DNA from 4 places in the Serratia sp. GW822-FHT06D09 genome. Region 2 is predicted to be linked to each of the others. Evidence: predicted binding sites of a transcription regulator. Region 2 holds the regulator's gene; each other region holds the start of a gene.
What was found. Region 2 encodes CRP, which controls carbon source genes, mostly activating them, when cyclic AMP is high. Its sites were predicted from a motif close to ATGTGANNNNNNTCACAT; they were not measured.
Positions count from the first base shown of each region.

Region 1: the regulator CRP is predicted to act here: its motif matches at 1,384-1,401, upstream of mlc (sugar metabolism global transcriptional regulator Mlc).
Region 3: the regulator CRP is predicted to act here: its motif matches at 1,225-1,242, upstream of AC1RKG_RS06700 (PTS sugar transporter subunit IIB).
Region 4: the regulator CRP is predicted to act here: its motif matches at 2,485-2,502, upstream of udp (uridine phosphorylase).

Region 1 is NZ_JBXALO010000001.1:303,879-308,184, forward strand. Features, by position in the region: gene AC1RKG_RS01455 (MFS transporter) at 1-313, opposite strand, end outside; gene AC1RKG_RS01460 (LysR family transcriptional regulator) at 443-1,333, shown strand; gene mlc (sugar metabolism global transcriptional regulator Mlc) at 1,493-2,710, shown strand; gene bioD (dethiobiotin synthase) at 2,863-3,534, shown strand; gene clcB (voltage-gated ClC-type chloride channel ClcB) at 3,531-4,306, opposite strand, start outside.
Region 2 is NZ_JBXALO010000016.1:11,024-15,329, reverse strand. Features, by position in the region: gene AC1RKG_RS23705 (YccS/YhfK family putative transporter) at 1-882, opposite strand, end outside; gene crp (cAMP-activated global transcriptional regulator CRP) at 937-1,569, opposite strand; gene AC1RKG_RS23695 (OsmC family protein) at 1,949-2,356, shown strand; gene AC1RKG_RS23690 (phosphoribulokinase) at 2,393-3,262, opposite strand; gene AC1RKG_RS23685 (YheU family protein) at 3,414-3,647, opposite strand; gene AC1RKG_RS23680 (hydrolase) at 3,644-4,306, opposite strand, start outside.
Region 3 is NZ_JBXALO010000002.1:628,675-632,980, forward strand. Features, by position in the region: gene AC1RKG_RS06695 (MurR/RpiR family transcriptional regulator) at 1-1,094, opposite strand, end outside; gene AC1RKG_RS06700 (PTS sugar transporter subunit IIB) at 1,497-1,802, shown strand; gene AC1RKG_RS06705 (PTS lactose/cellobiose transporter subunit IIA) at 1,912-2,238, shown strand; gene AC1RKG_RS06710 (6-phospho-beta-glucosidase) at 2,231-3,532, shown strand; gene celB (PTS cellobiose transporter subunit IIC) at 3,587-4,306, shown strand, end outside.
Region 4 is NZ_JBXALO010000007.1:281,708-286,013, forward strand. Features, by position in the region: gene metE (5-methyltetrahydropteroyltriglutamate--homocysteine S-methyltransferase) at 1-1,184, shown strand, start outside; gene AC1RKG_RS18205 (dienelactone hydrolase family protein) at 1,277-2,113, opposite strand; gene udp (uridine phosphorylase) at 2,626-3,387, shown strand; gene AC1RKG_RS18215 (tyrosine-protein phosphatase) at 3,559-4,306, shown strand, end outside.

The DNA of each region.
Region 1 (4,306 bases), on a different contig from region 2:
TCACCGGTTTACGGCCGATGGCGTCAGACAGCGGGCCGGTAAACATCAGGCCCAGGGCCAGCAATCCGGTAGACACCGACAGCGACAGGCTGCTTTCCGCCGGGGATATGCCAAAGTCTTGCGACAAAACCGGCAGAATCGGTTGCACGCAATACAGCAAGGCGAAGGTAGCCAGTCCGGCGGAAAACAGCGCCAGGGTCACGCGCATAAACTGCGGCGTACCGCGCTCGATGTAGGGAAGTTTGTTAAGAGTGGAACGTTGGGTTTTTGGCGCAGCAGCCGCGTCGTCGTTAGCGGCCAGCGTCGACGGCATACCGGCCGCAGAACGCACAGGGGTTGTCACAGTCTTTCCTTACACAGCACTTGATGAGTTAACAAAATGATAGGGAGAGGGCAGTTTTTTGTCTAATATATTAATAATTAAAATTAAGACGTTTAAAGTATGAATATTGAGTTGAGGCATCTGCGTTATTTTATCGCCGTGGCAGAAGAGTTGCATTTTGGCCGTGCAGCGGAGCGGCTGCGTATTTCACAACCGCCGCTCAGCCAACAAATCCAGGCGCTGGAGGAAATGGTTGGCGCTCGCCTTTTGGCGCGGAATAACCGGAATGTCAGCCTGACTCAGGCGGGAGAGATGTTTCTGAAAGAAGCCTATCAGGTGCTCGATCAGGTCAGTCGTGCGGCGGAAAAGGCAGCGCGATTGGAACGCGGCGAACTTGGCGAACTGACCATTGGTTTCACCTCTTCGGCACCCTTTATCAGCGTAGTGTCGCGCAGTCTGCGGGCTTTCCGTCAGCAACACCCGCAGGTGCACATCAAGATGCGAGAAGTGAACACCAAGCAGCAGATCGAACCCTTGCTCAATGGCGAGCTCGATCTGGGCGTGATGCGTAACACCCGCTTGCCGGACGTGTTGAAACATCAACTTTTACTGTGCGAGCCCCTGGTGGCGGTGGTGCCGGAAGGGCATCCGCTAACCCAGGTGGCTTCCGGTACCTTGCGTTTCCAACATTTGGCGGAAGAACCCTTTGTGTTTTTCTCGCGTGAGGTGGGAACCGCGTTGCATGACGAAATTTTGTCGCTGCTGGCCAAGGCGGGGATCACGCCCTATATCACTCAGGAGGTTGGTGAGGCGATGACCATCATTGGCCTGGTGTCTTCTGGCTTGGGTATCTCTATACTTCCGGCCTCTTTCGCCCGGGTTAAAATCGATGGAGTACAATATTTGCCGCTGGCGGAGCCGGAGGCGATGACTGAAGTTTGGCTGGTGCACCATCGTCAACGGCCGTTGACGGCGGCGGCAAAATCCTTGATGGCGTTACTGTTGGCCTGACGGACCAACTGGGTAAATAAAACACAATCCGTAGCGAAAGCAGGGTGAATTTGTGCAGCAAATCACATAACGAATCAAATAGTTGACGCTGTATTCCAAAAGCCCCACCATAGCCGATAGTCTTTATTTAGAAGCGCGAAAAATAGTAGGAGCAGGTTTGTGATTGCTGTTGGGCAGCCTGGGCATATTGATCAAATCAAGCAAACAAATGCAGGGGCAGTTTATCGGTTAATCGATCAACTGGGCCCAATTTCGCGCATCGAACTGTCAAAGCGAGCACAGCTGGCGCCCGCCAGCATCACCAAAATCGTGCGGGAGCTGTTGGAAGCCCATCTGGTTAAAGAAACCGAATATCAGGAAGTGGGCAGCCGCGGCCGCCCGGCGGTGGGCCTGGTGCTGGACACCGAAGCCTGGCATTACCTTTCCGCCCGCATCAGCCGTGGCACCATCACGCTGGCGCTGCGTGATATCAGCAGCAAGCTGGTAGTTGAGGAAATCCTCCCCCTGGCCGCCGAACACCCCGATCCGCTGCTGAAACGCATTCTGACCGAAGTCGATCAGTTCTTTATCCGCCATCAAAGCAAACTGGAGCGGTTGACGGCCATTGCCATTACCTTACCGGGGATGGTGGATGCGATTTCCGGCGTGGTGCATCGCATGCCGTTTTACGACGTGGAAGATATGCCCTTGGGGCCGGCGTTGGAAACGCGCACCGGTCTGCCGGTGTATCTGCAGCACGACATCAGCGCCTGGACCATGGCCGAAGCCTTATACGGCGCTTCACGCGGCAGCCAAAACGTCATTCAGGTGGTGATCGATCATAACGTCGGCGCCGGCGTCATCACCGGTGGTCGGGTGCTGCATGCCGGTAGCCGCAGCGTGGTAGAGATTGGTCATACCCAGGTCGACCCTTACGGCAAACGCTGTTACTGCGGTAACCACGGCTGCCTGGAAACCGTAGCCAGTATCGAGAATATGTTGGAAATCGCCCGCACGCGGCTCGGGACCTCGATGAGTTCCAGCCTGCACGGCATGCCGCTGACGGTCGAATCGCTGTGTGATGCAGCGCTGGCAGGCGACCAACTGGCCAAAGATATCATCCTTGGCGTGGGCCACAGCGTAGGCCGTATCCTGGCTATCATGGTCAACCTGTTCAATCCGGAAAAAATCCTGGTCGGCTCCCCGCTAAACCGCGCGGCGGAAATTCTGCACCCGGCCATTGCCTCCTGCATTCGTCAGCAATCTCTGCCGGCTTACAGCGAGCATATTAAGGTGGAGTCCACCCAGTTCTTCAACAAAGGCACCATGCCTGGTGCGGCTTTGGTGAAAGAAGCGTTATACAACGGTTCACTATTGGTTCAGTTGCTGCAAGGCTAACACCAATCAGTAATACTTATCGTTTAACGCCAAAATGTTGCGCTACCTCAAGCTCGTGCCTGTCGGCATCCTCTAGACTTTTCCCCGTTCTACTCTTTCGCCGTAAACCCGGCGATATTTTGGTTAACGGTGTATCTCGGGGCAATTAAGTCATGTTAACGCGTTTATTTGTAACAGGAACGGATACCGATGTCGGTAAAACCGTGGTTTCTCGCGCTTTGTTGCAGGCCTTTGCCGCACAGGGCCGCTCAGTGGCCGGCTACAAGCCGGTTGCCGCACGCTGTCAGGAAACCAGTGAAGGCCTTCGCAATAAAGACGCTTTGGTTCTGCAGGCCTCTTCAACTCTGCCGCTGTCATATCAGGAAATTAATCCCATCACTTGTCTGGAAGAAGTGTTTCACGCGCAACCTACCGACGATATCAACTATGGTGTGATGAGCAGCGGACTGCAGCATCTATCCGCCAAGGCCGATACCGTGGTGGTCGAGGGCAGTGGCGGCTGGCGCGTGCTGATGAACGACATGCGGCCTTATGCCGAATGGGTGGTGCAGGAGCAGCTGCCGGTAGTTTTAGTGGTGGGGATTAAATTGGGCTGTGTCAGCCATGCGTTGTTAACGGCTCAGTCGATCATTAATGACGGCTTACCTTTGCTGGGCTGGGTGGCTAACCGCATTAACCCGGGGCTGGCGCACTATGCCGAAACCATCGACGCGTTGCAGCAGCGCATTCCTGCGCCGTTGCTGGGTGAAATTCCTTATCTGCCGCGGGCTGAGCAGCGTGAATTGGCGCATTACCTGGATATCTCACCGCTGCTGAACCGCTAGGCGTTGTGATAGACCGACACCGAGCGCAAACCCCGTGAAACGGTAGTGGCGATCACGCAGGCCAGCAAAATGCCCGGCAGCAGGGTGTATTCACCGGTCATTTCGAACACCATCAACGCAGCCATGATCGGCGCGTGGGTGGTTGCGGCCAGCAGCGTGGCCATACCGGTCAGCGCCATCAGCAGCGGCACCGCGCTGCCCAGTTCCGGCCAGGTGGCGCACAGTTGCCCAACCACCGAACCCAGAGCGGCCCCGACAAACAACGTTGGCGTGAATACGCCGCCGGGCGCTCCGGAACCGCTGCTGGCGAGCACCGCCAACAGTTTACAAATCAGAATGGCGCCAACCAGCAATACGCCGGGCGGCGCACTGAGCAGTGACTGCACCACGCTGTAGCCATTGCCCCACACCTCAGGAAACAGCAGCGAAAGCAACCCCACGATCAACCCGCCGAGCGCCAATTGCAAAGGGGGCTTCAGGCGCAGCGAACGGAAAGCATGGCCGGTGGCCTGCATCGCCCATAAAAATAGCGGGCCGCAAATGCCGGCCAATACGCCCAGTAGCGCCATCAGCAGATATTGCACCGGCCAGGGGGCGGGCAGAGGCTCAACCAGATACAGCGGCGCCTGGCCACCGTTAAGCAAGTTGGTCATCAACAGTGCGCAAACGGCGGCAATCACCACCGGGCCCAGCGAGGCCAGCATCAGCGTGCCAAACAGGATTTCCGCAATAAACAGGCTGCCTGCCAACGGGGCGTGGTAAGCGCTGGCCA
Region 2 (4,306 bases):
CATGTTGAAACGCTGAGAATGCTGATGATAGAGGATATCGTGCGCTACCGTGCGCAGCCGATTGGCAATCACCTGTGCATTGCGGCGGATAATGGCTTCGGCCTGGCTCTGCTCTACCAGTTTTTGGACCTCTTCCGGCAGGTGCAGGCTGACGGTGATGTGTTCCTGCAAATCCAGCGCGACCTGAAAGGTGCGTTGCAGGCGCTTTTGTTCGAGATTGCTGGCATGGGGCAGAAAATTAAGCTGCTGATACAGCAAGGTGATCAGATCCATGACCTTTTGCTGGCGCACCAGCAGCGGTGGTAAGGCGGTCTGCGGATCGGTGTGCTGGGTCAACAGCGAATATTTGGCTTCGAAGTAGTCCGCCAGCTCCAGATAGAGCTGATTGAGCGACTCGCGCATCGGTTGCTCTTTCCACAGCTTGAACCAGAACCAGGTAAACAGGCCGTACCAGGCGGTACCCACGATATATAACACCGGCGCGTGCCAAAGCGGCACCGTACCGGCCATGCTGAGAGAGAATATGGCGGCAACCAGCGCGGCGGGCAGCAGGCGGGCGTGCAGTGGGCTGATTTCGCCGCTGACGCCAAGCAACAGTGCCAGGCCGAGCATCAATGCGGGTAGCGGCACTTGCCACAGCAGTGCCTGTTGCAGCAGCAGGCTGCTAAGCGCAAAGAGCGAACCCCCGACGATCAGGCGTTTAAAGAAGCGTTTGTGGGGCGTGTCCAGCCCGGCGATGTTACAGCAGGCGGGAACCAGGGAAAATAGCAGGCCGTATTGCAGTTGGCCGATCAACAGCCCGAGCAGAACCGGCAGGCACAGCACCAGCGTTTGTCGCAGTGCATAGTTGACTTCCGGATGATAAATCAGTCGGCGCCACATGATAAATCGGGGCATAAAAAAACGGCGCGAATTATCGCGCCGTTTTTTCAGTGATTAACGGGTGCCGTAAACGACAATAGTTTTGCCGTGAGCGGAGATCAGGTTTTGATCTTCCAGCATTTTCAGAATACGACCCACGGTTTCACGAGAGCAACCGACGATCTGGCCAATTTCCTGACGGGTGATTTTAATCTGCATGCCATCCGGATGGGTCATGGCATCAGGCTGTTTCGCCAGGTTCAGCAGGGTTTGCGCGATGCGGCCCGTAACGTCCAGGAAGGCGAGGTTACCCACTTTCTCAGAGGTTATCTGCAGGCGGTTTGCCATCTGGGCAGACAGGCGCATCAGGATGTCCGGGTTTACCTGGATCAGCTGGCGGAATTTCTTGTAGGAAATTTCAGCCACTTCACAGGCGGTCTTCGCCCTAACCCAGGCGCTACGCTCCTGACCTTCTTCAAACAATCCAAGCTCGCCGATGAAATCCCCCTGGTTAAGGTAGGACAGGATCATCTCTTTACCTTCTTCATCCTTAATCAGCACCGCGACGGAGCCTTTGACGATGTAGTAAAGCGTTTCGGCTTTTTCACCTTGGTGAATCAGCGTACTTTTGGATGGATATTTGTGGATATGGCAATGAGACAGGAACCATTCGAGAGTAGGGTCTGTTTGCGGTTTGCCGAGAACCATTCGCTGTTATCCTCTGTTGTTATCGCTGCCTTGTGTCACAGGGGTCAGAGTTCCCTGTAAAACGTGCTGTCGCCGTTGTTTTAATGGTGGCTATCAGCAGGTTTTGAGGCGTGTCATAAATATACGCTGTCGCTCTAGCATATTAACTTGCCGGGAGAGCTGCAAGCTACATTCTGTTAACATACCGGTAAAGGAGCCTTTCCCTGGGAGTTTCCCTGAAATCAGTGTCCCGGAAAGATTTATTGCGGCTCTGTTTGTAGCACAGAGTGAGGCGGGTGTCTCGTGTTGTCTCGCTTCAGCATGATTAGCATCAGGTTCCGTTGCCAGTTTCTATGCGAAAGCGTACTCTGATTTTAAGAAATTAACCGGAGTGACCAGCATGCAGGCAAGAGTTAAGTGGGTGGAAGGGTTGACGTTTCTGGGTGAATCCGCGTCTGGCCATCAGGTATTGATGGACGGCAACGCCGGCGATAAAGCACCCAGTCCGATGGAAATGGTGCTGATGTCAGTAGGGGGCTGCAGTGCTATCGACGTGGTGTCGATCCTGCAAAAAGGACGCAACGACGTGCGTGATTGCGAGGTGAAACTGACCTCTGAACGCCGCGAAGAAGCGCCACGGTTGTTTACCCACATCAACCTGCATTTTATCGTGACCGGCAAAGATTTGAGCGACAAGATCGTGGAACGTGCGGTCAACCTGTCAGCCGAGAAGTACTGTTCGGTTTCACTGATGCTGAGCAAAGCCGCCAGCGTGACCCACAGTTTTGAAATCCGCGACCTGGCGTAACGGATAAAGGGGCGCGGTTGTACCGCGCCCCGTAGATTACTCGATTTTTTTTCCTTCCAGCAGTCGCTGCACCAGCGGCGCCATGATCAGTTCCATCGCCAGCCCCATTTTGCCACCCGGCACCACCAGCGTATTGATATGCGAGATAAAAGATCCCTGCAGCATTGCCAGCAGATAAGGGAAGTCGATCTGGTCCAGCCCGCGGAAGTGGATCACCACAAAGCTCTCGTCCAGCGAAGGGATAGCCTTGGCGGCGAACGGGTTGGAGGTGTCTACCGTCGGCACCCGTTGGAAGTTGATATGGGTACGTGAAAACTGCGGCGTGATGTAGTTGATGTAGTCTTCCATTGAACGAACCACCGAATCCATTACCGCTTCGCGGGAGTGGCCGCGTTCACCGGTATCGCGGATCAACTTCTGGATCCATTCCAGGTTCACGATGGGTACTACGCCGACCAGCAGATCGACGTGTTTGGCCACGTCGATGTGTTCGGTCACGACGCCACCGTGGAGCCCTTCGTAGAACAACACATCGGTCGGTGCCGGCAAGGCTTCCCATGGGGTGAAAGTGCCGGGAACCTGATTATAGGGTACCGCTTCATCGTAGGTATGAAGATACTTGCGTGAGCGACCGGTGCCGTTTTTGCCGTAGTCGAGAAAGCTTTGTTGCAGCAGGCCGAAGTCATTGGCTTCGGGGCCGAAATAGCTGATATGGCGGCCGAGATCGCGCGCTTTGCGGATCGCCGCGTCCATTTCCGGCCGGGTGTAGCGGTGGAAACTGTCGCCTTCCAGCTCGGCGGCGCGGATGTTCAACTGCTGAAAGATTTTACGGAACGCCACGCTGGTGGTGGTGGTGCCGGCCCCGCTGGAGCCGGTCACTGCGATAACGGGATGTTTGGCGGACATGGTGGTAGGTCACTCCGTGTTAAATGCGCAGGCGTCAGATATGATTATTGGTCTGTTTGACGCCCTTTCGCCAAGGGCAAAATTCCGCGCGTTGGTTTGCAATAATCCATTGTTACCTGATTTTTTCCGTCAGTCATAGAACCGATCGCCACTAAATTTCTTCCTGCCCGGCGCGGAACTGGCCGCGCGGCATAATGTTGACGGTCTCATGCAGTTCTGACCAAACCAGCAGCACCTCGCCGTTTTTCAACTGGCGGCGCACGTCTTCCACTTTCTGTTCCAGCGAGCGTTCGTGCTCGCCGTAGTCGGTGCCTTCGCGTAACACAAAGGACTCGATCAGGCTGTTTAGGGTCTCAGTTTCCAGTTCTTTCCAGGGGATAATCACGTGGTTGTGTCCAGATAAGGGGAAAGCCAGGATGGAATACGGTATTCCAGCCACATTTGGGGGTGTTTCAAGGTGCCGCCGACAAAACCGACGTGGCCGCCAAACTCGGTCAACTGATACTCAATGTTGTGCGGCAGCGAGGTGACCTCGGGGATCACTTCGTCGGTCATAAAGGGATCGTCTTTGGCATGGATGATCAATAACGGCGTCTGGATCGCCGGCAACAGCGGCAGGGCGCTGCAACGGCGATAATAATCACTGGCGTCGCTGAAGCCGTGAATGCGCGAGGTAATGGCGTCATCAAAGTCGCGGATCCGGCGCAACGCTTTGAGCTGCGGCAGCTTGAGTGGCAACGTGTCAGGGTAGTGCAGCAGCTTGCGGGTGGCATTTTGTTTGAGTTGCCCAAGCAGATAGCGCTGATAAACGCGCGAAAAGCCTTGTTCCATACGCCACGAACAGGGCTCCAGCATCAGCGGTGCCGAAACCACGACAGCCGCCTGCAGCAGACTGTCCGCCCCCTGCTGTGCCAGGTAGCAGGCCAGCATGTTGCCGCCGAGCGAGACCCCGACCGCGGCGGTGGGGGCTTCACCGTAGGTTGCGCGCAGCCACTGCAGAAAGAAACGCGCATCTTCCGTTTCTCCGGAGTGATAGATGCGCTG
Region 3 (4,306 bases), on a different contig from region 2:
AGCAGGTCGAGAGTCAGCATCAGTCCATAGCGTGCCGTACTGCCGCCGCTGAGCGGCAACACCTTATCCGCCAGCCCGGCCAGCGTAGTGCCCGCAGGGGTTAGGGCGATGCGATAAGCACCGGTCGCGCCGGCCAGTTTGGCCGCGTTCAGCAAATCGCTGTTTTCCCCACTCATAGACAGCAGGATCACGCACTGTTGCGTGCTGAGCGTGGAGGCCGTCATGCGCATCAGCGCCGCGTCCTGGCAGATAAATGCAGGGTAACCCAGGCCCACCAGGCGCTGTTGCAGCTCATTGGCATAAAGCGCCATGCTGTTTACGCCGAAAATATGCACGCTCTTAGATTGGCTCAGCTGTTGGCAAGCATCGATCAGCGCTGCATGTTCTACTTGCTGCAGCTGTTGATGCAAGGTGGTTTCCACGTCGTTGACGCGCTGTAGCCACAGCCGCGGTGGGCCATTAGGCGTGGCTTGGGCGGTCAAATAGCGTGAGCCGCTCACGCTGGCCTGAGCCAGTTTCATGCGCAGATCGCGAATATCGTCGCAGCCAATGGTTTTGGCAAATCGGGTAATGGTGGCCGGGCTGACCCCCGCTTGGCTGGCCAGCAATTCGATGGTGGCGGAGGAGGCGAAGGCAATATCGTCCAAAATGGTCTGTGCGACTTTGGCCTCCTGCTGACTGAACTGATTTTGTCGTGCGCGGATCTGATAGACGATGTCGCCAATATCTTCACAACCGATGGATTTAGCAAAACGGCTGAGGGTGGTGGAGCTGACGCCAGGCAGTTTGCCGATGCCGGCCGCGGAGGCAAAGGCGATATCCATGCCGCCGAGCACGGGTTGGGCTACCTCAGTAGGAGGAGGTGTTGCCGTCGACGGGGAGCGCATTAGCGCGATAAAGTCGTTAAGATCCTGACAGCCAAGGGATTGGGCAAAATGAGCGACGATCTCAGTGCTGACACCTGCTCGCTCTGCCAATTGCTCAATGGTTGCTGTTGATGTAAACCCCGGGTTGTCCAGTATGGCTCGGGCAACTTTTGCTTCCTGGCGGCTGAACGGATCCTGGCGAAACTGAATGTGGTAAACGAGATCCATGACTGCAGTGTCCCTTCTGTAATGCCAACCGGCGATCTGGGCTTCAAATTAGCCTGTTTTTCACACGGCATAAAGCGATAACCAGAAGAATAAGCTAATGAAAATAATTTTCAATCAGGACAGATTTGAAACGAGATGCTCTTCGCATTGTTTATCGGTCAGTGATTTATCACTTTGTTTTTAAACGTTAAAGACAGGTTTTAAATTTTGTGGTTATGAAAAATCAGATCGCCGATCACAGTGTTGAAAAAAATTTTCACGACGAAAAATCTCTAATACATTGTTTTTAAAGGATTAGCCAAAAGTCATAATCAAATCGTATGGAATCAAGGTATTTACAAGCGTGTTACGGAACTGTTTTATATTTGCATCGCCAAGTGGCTAACAACCGGGATACTGAAAATGCAAACCATCGTCTTATGCTGCGCAGCAGGCATGTCGACCAGCATGCTGGTACAAAAAATGAAAGCTGAGGCGCAAAAACGGGCGCTGGATATCGTGATTGAAGCCGTGCCGGTGGCGGATTTCGAGCGCATCGTCGAGCGTGCGGACATTGTACTGCTGGGGCCGCAGGTGAAATATGAACACGCACGTCTTTGCGAACTTGCTGCGCCCTTGGGTAAAACTGTCGCGGTGATCGACATGATGGATTACGGCACTATGCGTGGAGACAAGGTGCTGGATAAGGCGCTGGGCTTGTTAGCCTGATAACACTCTGAGGGACTTGGCCCCTTTTATCCTTTATTTATTCATCGACCGCGGGTTATTTCATGACTCTCGGCGGGATCGCTGCGCCTGAAATAAGGCCGGGGAGGTGATGGTGGATTTGGAAACTAGCGTTATGGAGTTGCTGGTTCATGCCGGCAGCGCTCGCAGTTCGCTGCTTTCGGCGCTGCAGCTGGCACGTTGCGGTCAGTTCGCAGCCGCAGAGATTAAGTTGGAAGAGGCGAAGGCCGGCATCGGGAGGGCGCACGGCATGCAGACGGAGCTGATTGGCATGGATGAGGGGGTTGGGAAAATACCGGTCAGTCTGATTCTGGTGCATGCGCAGGATCATTTGATGAATGCCATGCTGATTCAAGATCTGGCCACCGACATGATCGAGCTTTATCGCCGTTTACCGCAGGGGCAAAGCAATGACTAAGATAACCGTAATTGGCGGGGGCAGCAGCTACACGCCGGAGTTGGTCGAGGGGCTGATCGCCCACTATCAGGACGTCCCGTTAACCGAACTGGCGTTGGTAGATGTAGAGTCCGGCCGCGAGAAAGTGGGCATCATTGCCGAACTGACCAAAAGAATGCTCAAGAGAAACGGGCTGGAGCAGGTGGTGGTGTCGGTACATTTCGAGCTGGAACCGGCCATTCGCGGTGCCAGCTTTGTACTGACTCAACTGCGGGTCGGGCAACTGGCAGCCCGTGCTGCCGATGAACGCCTGGGTTTGAAATACCAGCGTCTGGGGCAAGAGACCACCGGTGTCGGCGGCTTCGCCAAGGCATTGCGCACCATTCCTGTCATGCTGGAAGTGGCGCGTACCGTAGAAGCGGTAGCGCCGGACGCCTGGATCATCAATTTTACCAATCCGGCCGGTATTGTCACCGAAGCGGTCTCCCGTTACAGCAAGGCGAAGATTATCGGCTTGTGCAACGTACCGATCACCATGCACCACATGATCGCCGACATGCTGAAGGCACCTCATGATCAGGTCGATCTCCGTTTTGCTGGACTGAACCATATGGTGTGGGTACATCAGGTAACGCAAAGCGGCAGGGATGTGACCGCCCAGGTGTTGGAGATGCTGAGCAATGGCGAAACGCTGTCGATGAACAACATCAAGGATCTGCCTTGGCCGCCGGCGTTTTTGCAGGCGCTGGGTGCGATCCCTTGCCCATATCATCGCTATTTCTACCAAACCGCCGGCATGCTGGAAGAAGAGCTTGAAGCCGCTGCGGCCCAGGGAACCCGTGCTGAACAGGTGATGAAGGTAGAGGCAGAGCTATTTGCACTGTACGCCGACCCAACGCTGGATAAAAAACCCGAGCAGTTGAGCTTCCGTGGCGGTGCTTTCTATTCAGAAGTGGCGGTCGAGCTGATCCGTGCCATTCACAATAACAGCGGCAAGGTGCTGGTGGTGAACACCCGCAATAATGGTGCGATTCAGGGCCTGCCGGATGACGCAGTGATTGAAACCAACTGCGTGATCGACGCACAGGGCGCTCACCCGCTGAGCTTCGGGCCGCTGCCGCTGGCCATGAACGGGCTGACTCAGCAGGTGAAAGATTTCGAGCGTTTGACCATTGAGGCCGCGGTGCATGGCGATCGTCACAGTGCGCTGTTGGCGCTGGTGGTGAATCCGCTGATTGGCGGCGTCGGTATCGCAGAACCTTTGCTGGATGAGGTGCTGAACCTGAACCAAGCCTATTTGCCGCAGTTCAACTAAGTCGATATTCCATAATAATAATCACGATGCCGGCTTGGCCGGGCAGGGGGAATGATGGCGGGTTTAAATAGCATTCTGGAACGTTACGTATTGCCGGCGGCGTTAAAAATCGCCGGGCAAAAACACATTTTATCGGTACGCGACGGCATAATTCTCAATATGCCGTTTATGTTGATCGGGTCATTTTTCCTGATCTTCGCCTACTTGCCGATCCCGAGCTATGCCAACCTGATGGGGGAGGTATTCGGTGCGGCCTGGCGCGACAAGCTGTTGTATCCGGTCAAAGCGACCTACGACATCATGGCGATTATCTCCAGCTTTGGCATTGCCTACCGGCTGGCGGAAAAATACCGTGGTATGGACCCGCTCAGTACCGGTGCGGTTTCGTTAGTGGCGTTCATCATGACCATTCCTCAACACACCCTTTTTGCCCCGGTGAAAGGTGCCGCGGAGCAGATTGTCAAAGGCGTGCTGCCGATGAACTTTATCGGCAGCCAGGGATTGTTCGTGGCAATTGTGGTGGCGCTGTTGTCGACGGAAATCTACCGGTTCGTGCATAACCGCAATCTGGTGATCAATATGCCTGAAGGGGTGCCGCCAGCGGTGGCGAAATCCTTCCTGGCGTTGATTCCGGGGTTCTGCGTGTTGGCGGTGATCCTCGTGCTGCGCCTTATCGTCGAAGCCACGCCGTTTGGCGATATCAACACCATGATCGCTACGCTGATCGGTATCCCGATGCATCACGTAGGCGGAACGCTGCCGGGAATGATTTTC
Region 4 (4,306 bases), on a different contig from region 2:
CACCGGGTGCAGAAAAGCAGGCCGAACTGGACGCCTATAGCGCACCAATCCGCGCTCGTCGCCAGTCCAGCCGCGTGCATAATGCGCAGGTAAGCCAACGCCTGGCGGCGATTACCGCGCAGGACAGCGAACGTCAGCGCCCTTACGCCGAGCGTGCTCAGGCACAGCGTGCGCGCTTTAACCTGCCGGCCTGGCCGACCACCACGATAGGGTCTTTCCCGCAAACCACGGAAATTCGCGGCCTGCGTCTGGACTTCAAGCAGGGGCGTTTGGACGGCAATAACTACCGCACCAGTATTAGCGAACACATCAAACAGGCGATTGTTGAACAAGAACGCCTGGGGCTGGACGTGTTGGTGCACGGCGAAGCCGAGCGTAACGACATGGTGGAATATTTCGGTGAAAACCTCGACGGCTTCGTGTTCACTCAAAACGGCTGGGTACAGAGCTACGGTTCCCGCTGCGTAAAACCGCCGGTGATCATTGGCGATATCAGTCGCCCTGAAGCCATTACCGTCGAGTGGGCGAAGTATGCTCAGTCGCTGACCGACAAGCCGGTAAAAGGCATGCTGACCGGTCCGGTCACCATTCTCTGCTGGTCGTTCCCGCGTGAAGACGTGACCCGCGAAGTGATCGCCAAACAGATTGCCCTGGCGCTGCGCGACGAAGTGGAAGATCTGGAAAAAGCCGGTATCGGCATTATCCAGATTGATGAGCCTGCACTGCGCGAAGGTTTGCCGCTGCGTCGATCCGACTGGGCTGCCTATCTGAACTGGGCGGTGGAGGCTTTCAAACTGAACGCCGCTGTCGCGCAAGACGACACGCAGATCCACACTCACATGTGTTATTGCGAGTTCAACGACATCATGGACTCCATCGCGGCGCTGGATGCTGACGTGATCACCATCGAAACCTCGCGTTCCGATATGGATCTGCTGGAGGCCTTCAAAGAGTTTGAGTACCCGAATGAGATTGGACCGGGCGTGTATGACATCCACTCGCCGAACGTGCCAAGCGTGGAATGGATCGAAGCGCTGCTGCGCAAAGCTGCGCAGAACATCCCGGCTGAGCGTCTGTGGGTGAACCCGGACTGCGGCCTGAAAACCCGTGGCTGGCCGGAAACCCGTCAGTCGCTGACCAACATGGTGCTGGCCGCACAGCGCCTGCGTGAACAGCAAGTCTGATAGCGACTTTTGGGTGTAGATTATTCTGGGCGCTTCGGCGCCCTTTTTCATATCGCAAATGACTGCCGATCGGGCAGCCTTAAGACGAGAGGCTATTTAACGCCTGGCACTCCGTGCTGCGCGAACCAAGCCAGCATACGTTGCCAGCCATCCTCTGCCGCTTCGGCGTTGTAGCTGGGCCGGTAGTCGGCATTGAAGGCATGGCCGGCCTCGGGATACACCACGATCTCGGCATTGGCGTTGGCCGCGCGGATCGCCTGACGCATGCTTTCCACCGTCTCCAGCGGGATGCTGCTGTCCTGGCCGCCGTAAAGTCCCAGCACCGGTGCCGTCAGCTGTGTCGCAACGTCGACCGGGTGTTTTGGCGAATTCAGCGTTTTTTCACCCACCAACCTACCGTACCAGGCCACCGCAGCCTTTAACTGCGGGTTGTGCGCGGCATAGAGCCAGCTAATACGCCCGCCCCAGCAGAAACCGGTAATCGCCAGCTTGCCGGCATCGCCGCCGTGGCGCGTTGCCCAATGGGCAGCATGATCCAGATCCGCCAGCACCTGACGATCCGGCACCTTGCTCACCAGATTCTGGAACAGTTCACTGATATCGGTGTATTCCCGGGCATCCCCTTGACGGAAGTACAGTTCCGGCGCTATCGCCAGATAACCCTGCTTCGCCAGACGACGGCACACATCCTGAATATGTTCATGTACGCCAAATATCTCCTGTACCACCAGAACGACCGGGAAGGGGCCGCTGTGGTCCGCCGGTTTGGCGATATAGGCAGGCAGGTTGTCACCCTGGGAAGGAATGGTGGTTTCCCCGGTATGAATGCCCTGCTCGTCGGTGAGGATGGTAGAAGCCGCCAGGGGGGTTACGGCCGGGGTGAATCCCCCCTGGGCCTGTTTTAATGTCATCACATGATCGGTTTTCATTGCGGTCTCCGTGCAATCAATAGAGAAAAGCGCTGCGATTAACTATAGGAAAGATTACCCGTTATTGGCATCGAGTGGAGCATTTTCAGTCAAGTCTGTAAAAAACGATTAAATATCCGGCTTTACCGCGTTTTTATTGTCTTTTTATCATGCTATTACGCAAGTTGACCTGCATTAGTACCATAAGGTGCGTTAGTTCCGCTTATTCGGGCTAAGTCCCCGACAAACCAAGGCTATTTTTCTGTGACTGCATAGGGGATTTATTGGCAAATCGCCTTGATAAACTCCAAGTAGCAGGGGAAACCGGCGGGGCGATTTGTCGACTAGACTGGTGGCTATTGGGGCCAACAGGCGGGCCTTCTTGCTAATTTTTGTGACTTTAGTCACAAGAGTTATGTAGATTGCATTCTGTTTCTTTGTCTGTAGTGATTGCCGTCACGAAATTGCGTGGCGATTTTCAGTAGAGTACTTTTTTGTTCCTCCCAATAAACATGATCTATGAGGAGTCTCGTATGTCTCAATCTGACGTTTTCCATCTCGGCCTGACCAAAAACGATTTACAAGGGGCCCAGCTTGCCATCGTTCCTGGCGATCCGCAGCGCGTAGAGAAAATTGCCAAGCTGATGGAAAATCCGGTGCACCTGGCTTCCCATCGTGAATTCACCTCCTGGCGTGCAGAGCTGGACGGCAAGGCAGTGATCGTCTGTTCCACCGGTATCGGCGGTCCTTCGACGTCTATCGCGGTTGAAGAGCTGGCACAGCTGGGTATTCGTACCTTCCTGCGAATCGGCACCACCGGTGCGATCCAGTCAGACATCAATGTAGGTGACGTGCTGGTCACCACCGCGGCGGTTCGTCTGGACGGTGCCAGCCTGCACTTCGCGCCGATGGAGTTCCCGGCGGTGGCCGACTTCGCCTGTACTACCGCACTGGTCGAAGCTGCCAAGGCAGCAGGCGCGACCACGCACATCGGCGTAACTGCGTCTTCTGACACCTTCTATCCAGGCCAGGAACGTTACGATACCTTCTCCGGGCGCGTCGTTAGCCGTTTCAAAGGCTCGATGGAAGAATGGCAATCGATGGGCGTGATGAACTATGAAATGGAATCCGCCACGCTGCTGACCATGTGTGCCAGCCAGGGCCTGCGTGCCGGTATGGTTGCCGGTGTGATCGTTAACCGTACCCAGCAGGAAATTCCCAACGCGGAAACCATGAAAAACACCGAGAGCAAAGCGGTGCAGATCGTGGTTGATGCGGCGCGTCGCCTGCTGTAATCCCTCCGCAATTCAACGGGCCGCCACGCGGTCCGTTTTTCCATTCAGCCGTAATCTGTTACGGTTATTATCATCAGCGCCATCTTACTGGCCACCTCTTTGACCCGTTGAGCCCGGTTTTACCTTGGCTCTCAGGTTGCGTTTTATCAGACAATAAACACGAGGACGTCTATGACCGCCCAGATCCTGCTTCATCCTTCATTGGCACCGCTTGATGGCGGCATTAACTTTCGCGATCTCGGTGGTAACAGCGTTGCTAATGGCCGTCGCATCAAGCGAGGATTACTGTTCCGTTCCGGGTCGCTGGAGCGCCTGACGGAAAACGACTGCGCTTTCCTGGCCGGCGTACCGGTGCGTTCAGTCCTGGATTACCGCGATCCCGATGAAGTGCAGGCCAAGCCCGATATCCTGTGGCAGGGCGCGGATTACCATCATTTTCCTGCCAACCCGTTGAGCAATGAGGTTAATGCCAACCTGGAAAAACTGACCAGCGAAACGCTGGCCGGTTTTGATGCGCGGGCGTTTATGCTGGAGTTATATCGCCGACTGCCGTTCGGCAATCCGGCCTACCAACAGTTGACTCAGTTGCTGAGCCATACCGATAACGGTGCTATCGTCCAGCACTGTGCAGTCGGTAAGGACCGCACGGGGGTCGGATCGGCGTTGGTATTGTTCGCACTGGGTGCCGATGAGGCGACGGTGGTGGAAGATTACCTGCTGACAGAAACCACGTTGGCGACCTTCCGTGAACAAATGTTGGATCAACTGTCGATTCGTTTAAGTGACTCGGCATTGGGGCAGTTTGCCTATGTGCTTAGCGCCCGAGAAGAGTTCCTGATGACTGCCCTGGGTTGCATCCGTGACCAATACGGTTCCACCGACCGTTGGCTGGAGGCGGAATACGGGCTGGGGCAAAGCC